DNA from 3 places in the Hahella sp. NS-SX17 genome. Region 2 is predicted to be linked to each of the others. Evidence: predicted binding sites of a transcription regulator. Region 2 holds the regulator's gene; each other region holds the start of a gene.
The links. The regulator FNR, encoded in region 2, switches genes on or off when oxygen is low (the NO sensors DNR and NnrR bind a similar motif). The targets are predictions, from matches to a motif close to TTGATNTANATCAA.
Positions count from the first base shown of each region.

Region 1: a site for FNR is predicted at 1,307-1,320, ahead of ccoN (cytochrome-c oxidase, cbb3-type subunit I). Genes of this name have one in related genera too.
Region 3: a site for FNR is predicted at 1,800-1,813, ahead of AC2IBB_RS01135 (oxygen-binding di-iron domain-containing protein). Genes of this name have one in related genera too.

Region 1 covers NZ_CM170632.1:5,127,500-5,131,349, forward strand. The annotation lists gene rlmM (23S rRNA (cytidine(2498)-2'-O)-methyltransferase RlmM) at 1-282, opposite strand, end outside; gene AC2IBB_RS22815 (alpha/beta family hydrolase) at 373-999, opposite strand; gene ccoN (cytochrome-c oxidase, cbb3-type subunit I) at 1,558-3,003, shown strand; gene ccoO (cytochrome-c oxidase, cbb3-type subunit II) at 3,023-3,625, shown strand; gene AC2IBB_RS22830 (cbb3-type cytochrome oxidase subunit 3) at 3,631-3,816, shown strand; gene ccoP (cytochrome-c oxidase, cbb3-type subunit III) at 3,809-3,850, shown strand, end outside.
Region 2 covers NZ_CM170632.1:2,211,245-2,215,094, reverse strand. The annotation lists gene AC2IBB_RS10045 (hypothetical protein) at 90-1,106, shown strand; gene fnr (fumarate/nitrate reduction transcriptional regulator Fnr) at 1,251-2,030, shown strand; gene AC2IBB_RS10035 (SDR family oxidoreductase) at 2,027-2,932, opposite strand; gene alr (alanine racemase) at 3,113-3,850, opposite strand, start outside.
Region 3 covers NZ_CM170632.1:228,454-232,303, forward strand. The annotation lists gene AC2IBB_RS01120 (hypothetical protein) at 10-330, shown strand; gene AC2IBB_RS01125 (class I SAM-dependent methyltransferase) at 306-926, opposite strand; gene AC2IBB_RS01130 (SIR2 family NAD-dependent protein deacylase) at 1,062-1,745, shown strand; gene AC2IBB_RS01135 (oxygen-binding di-iron domain-containing protein) at 1,911-2,678, shown strand; gene AC2IBB_RS01140 (DUF4336 domain-containing protein) at 2,698-3,390, opposite strand; gene AC2IBB_RS01145 (PEP-CTERM sorting domain-containing protein) at 3,538-3,850, opposite strand, start outside.

The DNA of each region.
Region 1 (3,850 bases), 2.9 Mb from region 2:
CGCGCAAAATACCTGCCGCGCAAAAATGCAGCGGCTCACATTTATCTCTTTATATACATCCACCGCATTACCCTGGGAGCAACGCCAAAATACGACGCCTGATCCCTTGTCTATTTTTGAGTAGCCATAAACAAACTGCAGTGAAGCAATATTCTGCAGCTCTTGTGCGCATTCCGCTTCAAATCCGGGCCTGCAATAGGCGAGAAGTCCGATGGCGGAATATTTACCGGAGCTTAAAGAAGTACGTTTTCGGGAGGAACTAGAAGGGTGCTTTTGCGACATCCGGGCATTTCCAATCATCAATTCATCGACACGCCAAGGCGCGACCGGGTAAAGGCCGCTATTGTCGTTGATCCTGTCGCCCTGGGCAAATCAGCGAAGCATAAAGGTCAGCGCGGCCTGCGCCGCCGTACGCCAGTTTTGCTCCTTGCTCAAACCGGAGGCCTTGCGCGGGGCCAGATCATGATTGCCATCAGGAAGCCATTCGATGGCGCCCTGCTCCCCCAAGTATTGCTCCATACTTTCCGCACTTCCGCCAAATGGGTCGCGCTCACCTTGCAGTATCAATCCCGGAAGCTGAATACTCGCCAAGTGCTCCGTCCTGAGCTTTTCCGGTTTGCCTGGGGGGTGAAAGGGATAACCAAACGCCAGCCATCCTTTCACACGTTCGCCGCCTTTCGGCAGGTCCGCCGCCAGCATACTGGCCATGCGTCCACCCATGGATTTGCCCGCCAGAAAAACCTCCGCATCAGGAGAACAGTTTCCCAGCGCCTCTGCAAAGCAACTCAGCAACTTCTCCTGACGGTCTGGCGGACGCTTCTTTCCAGTGTCGCGACGCTCTTGCATATAAGGAAACTCAAAGCGCACAACTTTAACGCCGCCTTCGCCAATCTCCTGTGCGATAAAGGACATGAAATCGGAGTCCATCGGCGCGCCAGCGCCATGGGCGAATAAAAGAACCTTCCGGGCCTGTTCCGGGCCGTCAACCATAAAGCGCATGCGCCCTCCACCAGCTAAAAATCAATATAAAAACTGCGATCTGACAAAATATTCATCTTTGCGCGAAGGCCGTCATTATCACGATCTTGCCTTCTTTATTAAAGGAAGGAGCCGCCCCACATGAAATTGACCAGAAATCAGCCAGAAATCATCTATTATTTCTAGTAGTTATTTAGGCATTGGGTGAGAGGGATTTCCTGTCCTTTGGTCATTGCTTCACATGCCCTGAGACTTCCCTTGCAGTAAAGTCGAAGACAGACGCTCCCCCTTCTGAACTAACGCATCCGCCCTCCGGTTTATAACGCGTTTGATGCATATCAAGCAGGGGAAAAAATATGTGGAGATAATGACTTGGCCAAGCATATTAAGTTGACAGCCCTATTGCGCAACTCTTATGCTTCGGCCCGCTGTCGAGGGGGGAGGAAAAAGAGGCCCCTGGTTTCTGGATCCTGAAAGCCTGACATTCGAACTGGGCGACAACTCAAAATTGCAAAAGCATAAAGAACTCGCCAGCAGGTTTGCGCCGTATTAATCAACTCAGGGTAGGAATAGTCACTAATGAATACAGTAAGTGCTAACGAAACCTACAACTACAAGGTGGTGCGTCAGTTCGCCATCATGACGGTTGTTTGGGGTATAGTGGGCATGGCTGTCGGCGTGCTTATCGCAGCACAGCTGGTCTGGCCGGAGCTAAACACTCACTATCCATGGTTCCACTTTGGTCGTCTGAGACCTCTGCATACTAACGCCGTTATCTTCGCATTCGGCGGCTGTGCTCTTTTCGCCACTTCCTACTATGTAGTCCAACGCACCAGTCAGGCTTCTCTGTTTTCCAATGGTCTGGCCAGCTTCACCTTCTGGGGCTGGCAGGCGATTATCGTACTGGCCGCTATCACGCTGCCTCTGGGTTACACCACGTCCAAAGAATACGCTGAGCTGGAATGGCCGATCGATATTCTGATCGCGGTTGTCTGGGTGGCTTACGCTATTGTTTTCTTTGGCACGGTCGCCAAGCGTAAAAGCAAGCATATATACGTCGCCAACTGGTTCTTCGGCGCTTTTATTATTACTGTCGCCATTCTGCACATCGGCAACAGCATGGCGATCCCTGTTTCAGCCATGAAGTCTTATTCTGTATACGCTGGCGCCATCGACGCAATGGTGCAATGGTGGTGGGGCCATAACGCAGTAGGATTCTTCCTGACCGCCGGCTTCCTGGGCATTATGTACTACTTCGTTCCCAAACAAGCGGAGCGTCCTGTTTACTCTTACCGCCTGTCCATCGTTCACTTCTGGGCGTTGATCAGCATCTATGTCTGGGCCGGCGCGCACCACTTGCACTACAGCGCACTGCCTGACTGGGCGCAAAGCGCAGGTATGGTTATGTCACTGATCCTGCTGGCGCCCTCCTGGGGCGGCATGATTAACGGCATGATGACCCTGTCCGGCGCATGGCATAAGCTGCGCACTGATCCGGTGCTGCGCTTCCTGGTCGTCTCTCTGTCTTTCTACGGTATGTCCACGTTCGAAGGCCCGATGATGTCCATCAAGACCGTCAACGCGCTTTCCCACAACACTGACTGGACTATCGGCCACGTTCACTCAGGCGCTTTGGGCTGGGTGGCGATGATCTCCATTGGCGCGCTTTATCATCTGATCCCCCGTCTGTATGGCCTGAAACAAATGTACAGCGTGCAACTGGTCAACGTTCACTTCTGGCTGGCGACCATCGGCACCGTACTGTACATCGCGGCGATGTGGGTCAACGGTATTATGCAAGGCCTGATGTGGCGCGCAGTTAACGAAGACGGCACCCTGACCTACAGCTTCGTACAGGCGCTGAACGCCAGCTACCCTGGCTACAAAGTGCGCGTCCTGGGCGGCGCCATATTCCTGACCGGTATGCTGGTCATGGCGTACAACACCTGGAAAACCGTCAGACAACGCGACGCCAAAGCGATAGATGCGCTGCCGCAAGCTGACTCTGTTCCACAAGCTGTTTAACTGAGAGGGAGAGAATTCGATGAATCATGAAGTCGTCGAGAAAAACCTTGGCTTGATGATCCCTCTGATTGTGGTTGCAATCAGCTTCGGTGTACTCGTAGAAGTCGTACCATTGTTCTTCACCAAAGAAGTGACGACACCGGTTAAAGGCCTCAAGCCGCTGAACGCATTACAGTTGGAAGGACGCGATATTTATATCCGTGAAGGCTGCACCGTATGCCATACACAGATGATTCGTCCGTTCCGTGCGGAAACCGAGCGCTATGGCCACTACTCTGTCGCCGGTGAATCCGTTTATGAGCACCCATTCCTGTGGGGCTCCAAGCGTACTGGTCCAGACCTGGCCCGCGTGGGAGAAAAATACAGCGACGCCTGGCATCGGGCTCACTTGTATGATCCCCGCGACGTGGTTCCAGAATCCAACATGCCCGCCTTCCCATGGCTGTTCACCAACAAGGTGGACCCGTCAAAAACTGCAGCCAAACTGAACGCTCTCAGCAAAGTCGGCGTACCTTATACCCAAGAGGACATTGACGGCGCAGCGGAAATGGTTGAAGGCAAGTATGAGATTGAAGCCCTGGTTGCTTACCTGCAGCAACTGGGCACAGCAATCAAACGGTAAGTTCAATGGATATTAATACTGTCCGCGGGTTAGCCACCCTGTTCATCATGGCGGCGTTCATCGGTCTAGTGGTATGGGCTTACAGCTCCAAACGGAAGAAGACGTTTGACGAAGCTGCAAACCTGCCCTTTGAAGATGACGAAGCGGACGCTAAGTCAGTACGCGAAGCGGAGACTAAAAAACATGACTAGTTTCTGGACCGGATGGATATCTTTTATCGTCCTG
Region 2 (3,850 bases):
ACAAGTGTGACAACAGGCGCGCGCGCTCATTCGTTGACAATATCAGTCAAACGCGCGCAGGTGTTTTCTTACCTGGTTGGAGACCCAATATGCCAGTCGGAAAGGTCATCGAACAAGCAAAACAAAATGGGGGCAATGATAGCTGGGTTTACTTGCTCAACTCTCCTCCCAAAGAGTTTTCCAACGAAAACTGGAGCGCCTTGAACGAAGGAGCTTACACCGCAGACTATCGCAACAGCTCCCTGTCTCGCTCCTACGAGGGTGGATTCGCCCTGAGCGTTCAGGCGCCTTGTTTTAATGCACTCGTCAGCGCGGAGAACTACACTCGCCAACTTCCTTCCATGAACGCGAGTCTGCAAAAATACATCAACTACGTTGTGAAAGAAGTAAAACTTCTCAAGCAATCACTTCCTGAGGGCAGTCAGGTCAAATATTTGCACTGGTTTGGCGACTTAGTGCGCCAGCTGACGCCAGCAGCGCAAACTCAAGTGATGTACTACTTAGGCAGGGAATTTAAGCTGAACTTTGGCGCTGACGCTCGGCACGTCATTGAGCTGGACGCGCGCCCTGACTCCGAGGAAGCGCTCGCCCTAATTAAGGGACTGGGCTTTAATATCATTTGTATCAATGATCCGGGCGAGCATGCGCAATCATTCCCCATTAAAGACCTAAAGAGCTGGCTGCAAACCATTCGGGCATTTGATTTCAAAGCTGTCTATCTGCGTCTTAAGGTGTCCCCCGCCACTCAAGCTGCGCTATCACAGCACCTCGAAGAGGTGCTCACCGAAAGACCACAAGGCGTTTTGCTTTCCTGCCACAAGCCAGAAACCAGCAGTTCCCTTGGGCTGGAGGCCACACTCAAGGACTTCAAACGACGCATCAAATCCGCATCTTTCATTCCGATAACCCAGGACTTTTTCGCCCTCCCCTGGACTGGACTGATAAGTCAAGGCGTTAACTGCTTGCACGGCGTCGGGCTGGGCGCATTTTCATACACCCCCCATTACCAGTTGCGCAACGCCACACAGCTGGATGATTACTACAAAACTCTCGATAACAGCGAACTTCCAGCGCGGGCGATCCGATACACTCAGGCGCTGCTGTAACAAAAGGTAAAAGCAATGTAAAAACAAAGGCGAGCGCAGGTTTTCCCCTTATTTTTCCTGCTGTGGGGATTTGCTTTTAAATAGCTATTGGCTATCCTAGAAGCCTCTTTAAGCAGTTTCACTCATTCAGCCACGAGGCGACCGATGGAAAGCAAGCATATAGCAACCTCCTCTCCTTTTAGCTTACACAGAGGCTGCCATGAATGTAATTTGAGCAAGCTTTGCATTCCTATCGCAGTCGGGGCTGAAGACATTGATCGCCTGGAAGAAATTATTCGCCAGGGGAAAATGCTAAATCGCGGCGAGTATATTTTTGAGCAGCACACGCCGTTTCGCTCATGCTTCGCGGTGCGCAGCGGCGCAATTAAAACATTCACCGTGTCCGAGGAAGGCGAAGAGCAGGTAACGGGTTTCTACCTGCCCGGAGAAATTATCGGCCTGGACAGCGTTAGCATGGAAAAATACTCCTGCTCCGCCGTCTCACTTGAGCGCACCAGCGTATGCGAAATTCCTCTGGAAAAATTTGAAGACCTCGCCTCAGATATTCCCAGCCTGCAACACCACTTTTTCTCATTGATGAGCAAAGAGATTCAGGAAAGCAGGCAACTCACCATGTTACTGAGCAAAAACTCCGCTGAGGAGCGCATAGCATCGCTTTTACTATCCCTGTCGACCCGCTTCAGTCGTCGTCGCCTGTCCGGCACAAATTTCAGGTTACCCATGCCGCGTAGCGATATAGGCAACTATTTAGGCTTGGCGGTCGAAACCGTCAGCCGAGTCATCACTCGCTTCCAGAACAACGGCATTATCAAAGTGCAAGGAAGAGAAGTCCAAATATTGCAATTAGACGAACTGCAGAAGATCCTTCGCCATGACACCAAGTGCCTGGAGCACCACAAGGAGTCAGCACTCAACGCCCGCTAGCGGGTCTCTTCCAAACAGTTTTCAGTTGATTTCACAGCGCCACGCTGCTGGCATTGCTCAATCAGCGCAGGCAGATAACGACGCCAGGGAAGCTGTTTAACGCCAAAGGTGTTTCGCAATTTGATGCACCCCAACGCCCCATTCGCAGGCAGGGCCACCCCAGGCAACACATCAGCGCCTTTCTTCTCTATCAGAGCCTGCAACATTTCCTCTTGACCGAATGCCTGCAATACAATCGCCTTCAGCAGCTCAAAGTGCGTCACTGTTTCAGCGCCAGCATAATGATAGACGCCCCACACAGAAATATTACAACTTAACTGCTTAATAATAGCGTCCACCACTCTCGCCACATCATCCACCGCAACAGGCGTCAACTGCATATCCGTACTGGCGTTAAGTCTCTTGCCTGAAGACAAAGCCGTCAGCATCGTCTGCAGCCATCCTTGAGCGCCAGCTTCCAGCAACCACCCCATCCTCAAAATCAGATGCTTGCTATAGTTTTCCTGAAACCACTGCTCACTCTGCAACTTAGTCCGACCATATACAGAAAGCGGACGACCTTTGTTTGCCGAAATATAGGGGTTCTTTTTGACGCCATCAAAGACAAGATGACTCGATAAATGAATAATCGGCGCTTTCCATAAGGCTGCGACCTCCGCAACCGCCACACAAGCAGACACGTTAACTTGATACGCCAAGTCCGGATGTTGCTCCGACTTGAACAGATCCCCCATTTCCGCTGCGTGAACAACAAAATCCGCAACGGGCATCGCCTTCATTCCACGCACGATAGCATCATTAGTCATCAGGAACTGTTCGTAGGGTACGCCCTCCACTGCTATACCGCTCTGCTGCAGGCGCTGAGCTATAGCCTTACCTATAGGCGAATCTATTCCCGTCACACAAACAATCACTCATGCCCCCTTAAATGCTTCTTATGGCCTTTGACGCCCCGCAGAAGGCGGATCGCCTGAAGAATATATATGCTAACAATATTGGCTGCCCGGCAGAATTTTAGCAAACCCAGCGCTTCGGGCGTCACCCAGAAGCCTTATCTAAGCGCTTATCGCGTAAGCGCCGTCTTAGCCCGCAGTGGAGCCGCCAAGGTAGACTCTGGGCACTCTCGAGGTCATACCAGTAAATAAAGTATAGGAGATTGTTGAGGCGTATCCTGCAACTTCATCAGCAGAAATAATCCCCCCCCACAACTCCACTTCCGACCCAATACGCGCCTCCGGAATATGGGTAATATCCACTGTCAGCATATCCATAGATACACGACCGATAATTTTCGTCCGCTTGCCACACACCGCAACAGGCGCCCCGCTTTGCATCTGCCTCGGGTAGCCATCGCCGTAGCCGACCGCAACGACCCCCATTCTCGTTGGACCATCCGCAGTCCATGTAGCGCCATATCCAACAGAATCACCCACCTCCAGCTCTCGGGTAGCGATCAAGCGCGACTCAAAAGTCATAACTGGCTTCAGCCCAAAATTCGCCCCCGTCTTATCCGCCATCGGAGACGCGCCATACATGGCTATTCCTGGGCGCACCCAGTCTAAATGAGTTTCAGGGTACTGTAGCAAAGCTGCAGAATTGGCGGCGGAATAACGCCAACTTTCCGACCCCGAAGACCTCATACCAGCCTGAAACGCCCGCCACTGCTTCTGCTGCAGCCAACTATCCATCTCATCAGCACAGGCGAAATGCGTCATTATTCCGATAACTGAAAGCCCGGGTAGCCGCTGCAACCTCTCAGCAACATCGGTCAGCCTATTTAACGGCAGACCCAACCGGTTCATCCCCGTATTCAGCTTGAT
Region 3 (3,850 bases), 2.0 Mb from region 2:
ATCATTCCTTTGCTAAGTAATAACGAACATCAAGACGCCATTGCGGCGCTGCAGGCTGCGATGAAAGAACTTTGGGATGCTTCCTATGCTGAGCTGCTGCAGCGCGCCGGAAGCCATAGCGAAACGACTATCACATCGGCTGCCGGAAACCGCTATCTGATAATGATTGATATAGCGCGCCCCAATCAACTGGAATGCGCCGTAGAGATCAGCGGATGTCTGGCGAAGATACAAGATGGCGTCGCGGTTAGCAGCCGCATCGGGGCCAGCTTTTACGTCACGCCGGATGATTTCAAGGTCGGCGACTATTTGGTAGCCAAAGCACAGTAGGAAGTCATTTGTTGACGCTTTTCCCACAGAATCTCAACGCAAGAAAAACCAGCTTGGCGTAAAAGCGCCATCACCCCCTCCTCGGAATAGAGCTGAAAACCATGGCGGGAAAACGGCAGCTTGCTCAGCTGCCTGTCTGTACGAAAGCCCAAAGCTAAAGTCCCGCCATTGGTTAACACGCGATAAATTTCGCGGATATTCTCTTCCGGGTCAGGCCAGAAATAAAGCGTGTTGGCGCTGCACACCTTGGTGAAAGCCGCATCCTCAAATGGAATATTTTCAACAGAGGCGTTCACTAAAGTCACGCGCCCCTCTGAGATAAGTTTGCGATTGTTGCGCGTCGCCTGGGATACCATGGTCACTGATGTATCAATGCCCGCCACGCCGCCGTTAGTAGTGATTTGGGCCATCTCGCGAATCAACTTGCCGGCGCCAAAACCAATCTCCAGTACACGATCTGAAGGCCCGAGACCCATAGCCTGTTTCATGAACTGGTTCAGCTCGTAATTGGCGCTGCTCATCGCATTGGCGAATACTTTCCCGAAAAATCCCTTCGGATGTCTTAAATGGCGTGCGACAAAAGCATCGAAACTCATTGCCTCTCCTTGCGAACGGCTGATGTTTGATTCGACTCGGCGCCTGCGAGTCGTCGTGGTTGCCTTGATAGCGGATTGTTTGGCATTCTGACTCACATACGCAGTGCAGTTTTCCTATATTGAAGTACGTTCTATATGAAGCATATCGTGGTAATTACAGGCGCCGGAATCAGCGCCGAAAGCGGCATTCAAACTTATCGCGGCGAAAACGGTCTGTGGCGCGAGACCGACTATAACGAGGTCGCCTCGTTAACAGGCTGGCGCAAAGATCGCGAGAAAGTGCTGACCTACTGGAACGCGCAACGCCGCATCATGGCCGCCGCTCAGCCCAACGCCGCGCATTACGCTCTGAGTCGATTAGAAGAATGCTACTTAGTAACCATCATCACCCAGAACGTGGATGATCTGCACGAGCGCGCCGGATCCAACCAAGTGCTGCATATCCATGGCGAGTTAATGAGAAGTCGCAGTTCAGTGAATCCTAAGCTGGTTTACCAGCACGGCGATCGGGACATTAACATTGGCGACAAATGCGAACGAGGCAGCCAGTTACGGCCAGACGTAGTCTGGTTTGGCGAGCCGGTGCCATTGTTCTCCCAGGCGCAGAAAATCGTTCACAGCGCCGATATCATGCTGGTGGTGGGTACATCTCTGGAGGTGTATCCCGCCGCCTATCTGGTGGAGAAGCGCATGCGCGGCGTCCCCATATATATCGTCGATCCTAACGCTGATCCAGAGGCGCATGACGCAGTGGTGATAAATGAACCCGCCACTCAAGGTGTCGTCACCCTGGTCGAACAACTACTCGAACAGGCCTGAGCCCCCTATTGTCCTTGATATCTTTATGGTTCAGGCCCTCCTAATCTCTCCATTTTGACCTATATCAGAGCCGCATTGGACTTGCCACGTACAATACGCCGCTTTCTTGTCAGGTTGTCTTGTTTTTAACCGAGGCGGCCGGCGCCGAATGGCTATGGAGGGAATATGAGCCAAAAAGCAATGAAGTTGTATGATAAAAACGGGCATGTCTGCCTGTTCCTGACCGGTCTGGTCGAAGGGGAAGCGATTCCCAGCAATCAATTGGTCATCGTGGACCATGGCGAAGCCGCGCTATTTGACCCCGGCGGCGAACTGACCTACACGCCGCTTTCCATCGAACTGTCCAAACACATTTCCATCAAGTCCTCCCTGCGTTATGTCTTCGCCTCGCACCAGGACCCGGATATCATCACTTCGTTGCCGCGCTGGCTGATGCACACCGACTGTCAGGTGGTGACCTCACGTCTGTGGGCGCGCTTCCTGCCGCATTTGGTGTCGGAGTTCGTCTCCGGAAAAATGAATAAATCTCTCAGCCACCGCATGGTGGAGTTACCAGACGACGGAGCGCAGATTCCCTTGGGCAAATCCCAGATTCGCGCCGTACCTGCGCACTTTTTACACTCAGTTGGTAACTTTCACTTCTACGATCCCGTCAGCAAAATCCTGTTCTCCGGCGACGTCGGCGCCGCCATGACTCCAGGCTGGGATCATGAGCCCGTGCAGGATATGGCCAAGCATATCCCGTTGATGGAAGGCTTCCATAAACGCTATATGGCTTCCAACAAAGCCTGTCAGGCATGGGTGAATCAAGTGCGCAAGCTCGATGTGGAAATGATGCTGCCGCAGCACGGCAAGCCGTTTTTCGGCAAAGACAAAATCGGCCAGTTCCTGTCCTGGTTCGAAGACCTGAAGTGCGGGGTCGACCTGATGTAGACGGCCCCGCGCCGATCTGCTATTTGAGCCAGGAAAAAGACCGCGCCAGAAACTCAGAGCCATGGCCGATGACACACTCGCCATGGGCAATGATGATGTTGTCCGGTCGCCACGCCTGCATTTTCTTCAGCGCGGCCCTGGCTTTAGACCTGCCGAATATAAAAGTGAGACGCCAGTCTATCGGCGTCTTGCCATGAGGAGCGATAATCCCCGTCAGCAAAGCGACCCAGCGTCGCCACCCATGGAAGTGGTCCACTCGGAAGTTTTCGATCAAATCCCCGAGAATCAGAGTGCGACTACTGCGATGAAAGAAAACCGCTTCTTTCATGACGAAACTGCCGCGAAACAAAGTCTGATCCACATCCTTTTCCCACCCCGGCTCCGGGTTCTCGCCCAGTAAGCCGTCAAAGGAAATATCCTTACGTTTTTCCTGTAAACCTGGAGTGCCGTAACAGGCGGCGTCGGGGAAGTGCGCCATCCACTGAGGCAAAAACAAATGATGAAGTTTATTCGGCGTCACCAGATATTTGACCGGACCCAGCTCGGCTACTTCCCGCGCCAATGCGTCATCATAACGAGTGGGTGAGTGAACCAGAATATCGCCATTGGACAAGCGCACCACTGTCATGCGGGTGGTATACGCCAATCCAAAGTAGGGAACTGCTTCGCCGTTGTAGATCCAGAGATTTTCCGCTATTGAAATGAGACTCATGCCTTCCTCCTTGTATGAGCGTTCACATACTGACGTCAGCATATCCTATGCCACTCTCCAGCCAAGACGTCAAAATATTCTAAAAGCATAGCCCGCCCAACTACTTCATTTGAAGAACGAGCCATACTTAAAGCTGCTTGGGCCTAGTTACGCCGCTTTACGAAAGCGCCTCGCGCCAGCGAATCCAGCCAGGCCGATGGTCATTAGAACCAGGGTGTAGGGTTCGGGCACGGAATGGCCTTCCACGACTTTCAGGCTGAACCTCTCTTCACCATCTTCGTTAGATTCGACCTCCTCGATTCCCCATGTCCAGGCGAGCCCTGTGTCTAGTTCCGGCAGTACAAAATTACTGAACATGCCTTCGAATCCCGCTCCTGCGAATATCAGCCTAAACTCATCACCCAGTTTCGGTTTGAAGCTCTCCCACAAATCGATCTTAAGCGTACCATCCAAAACAGCA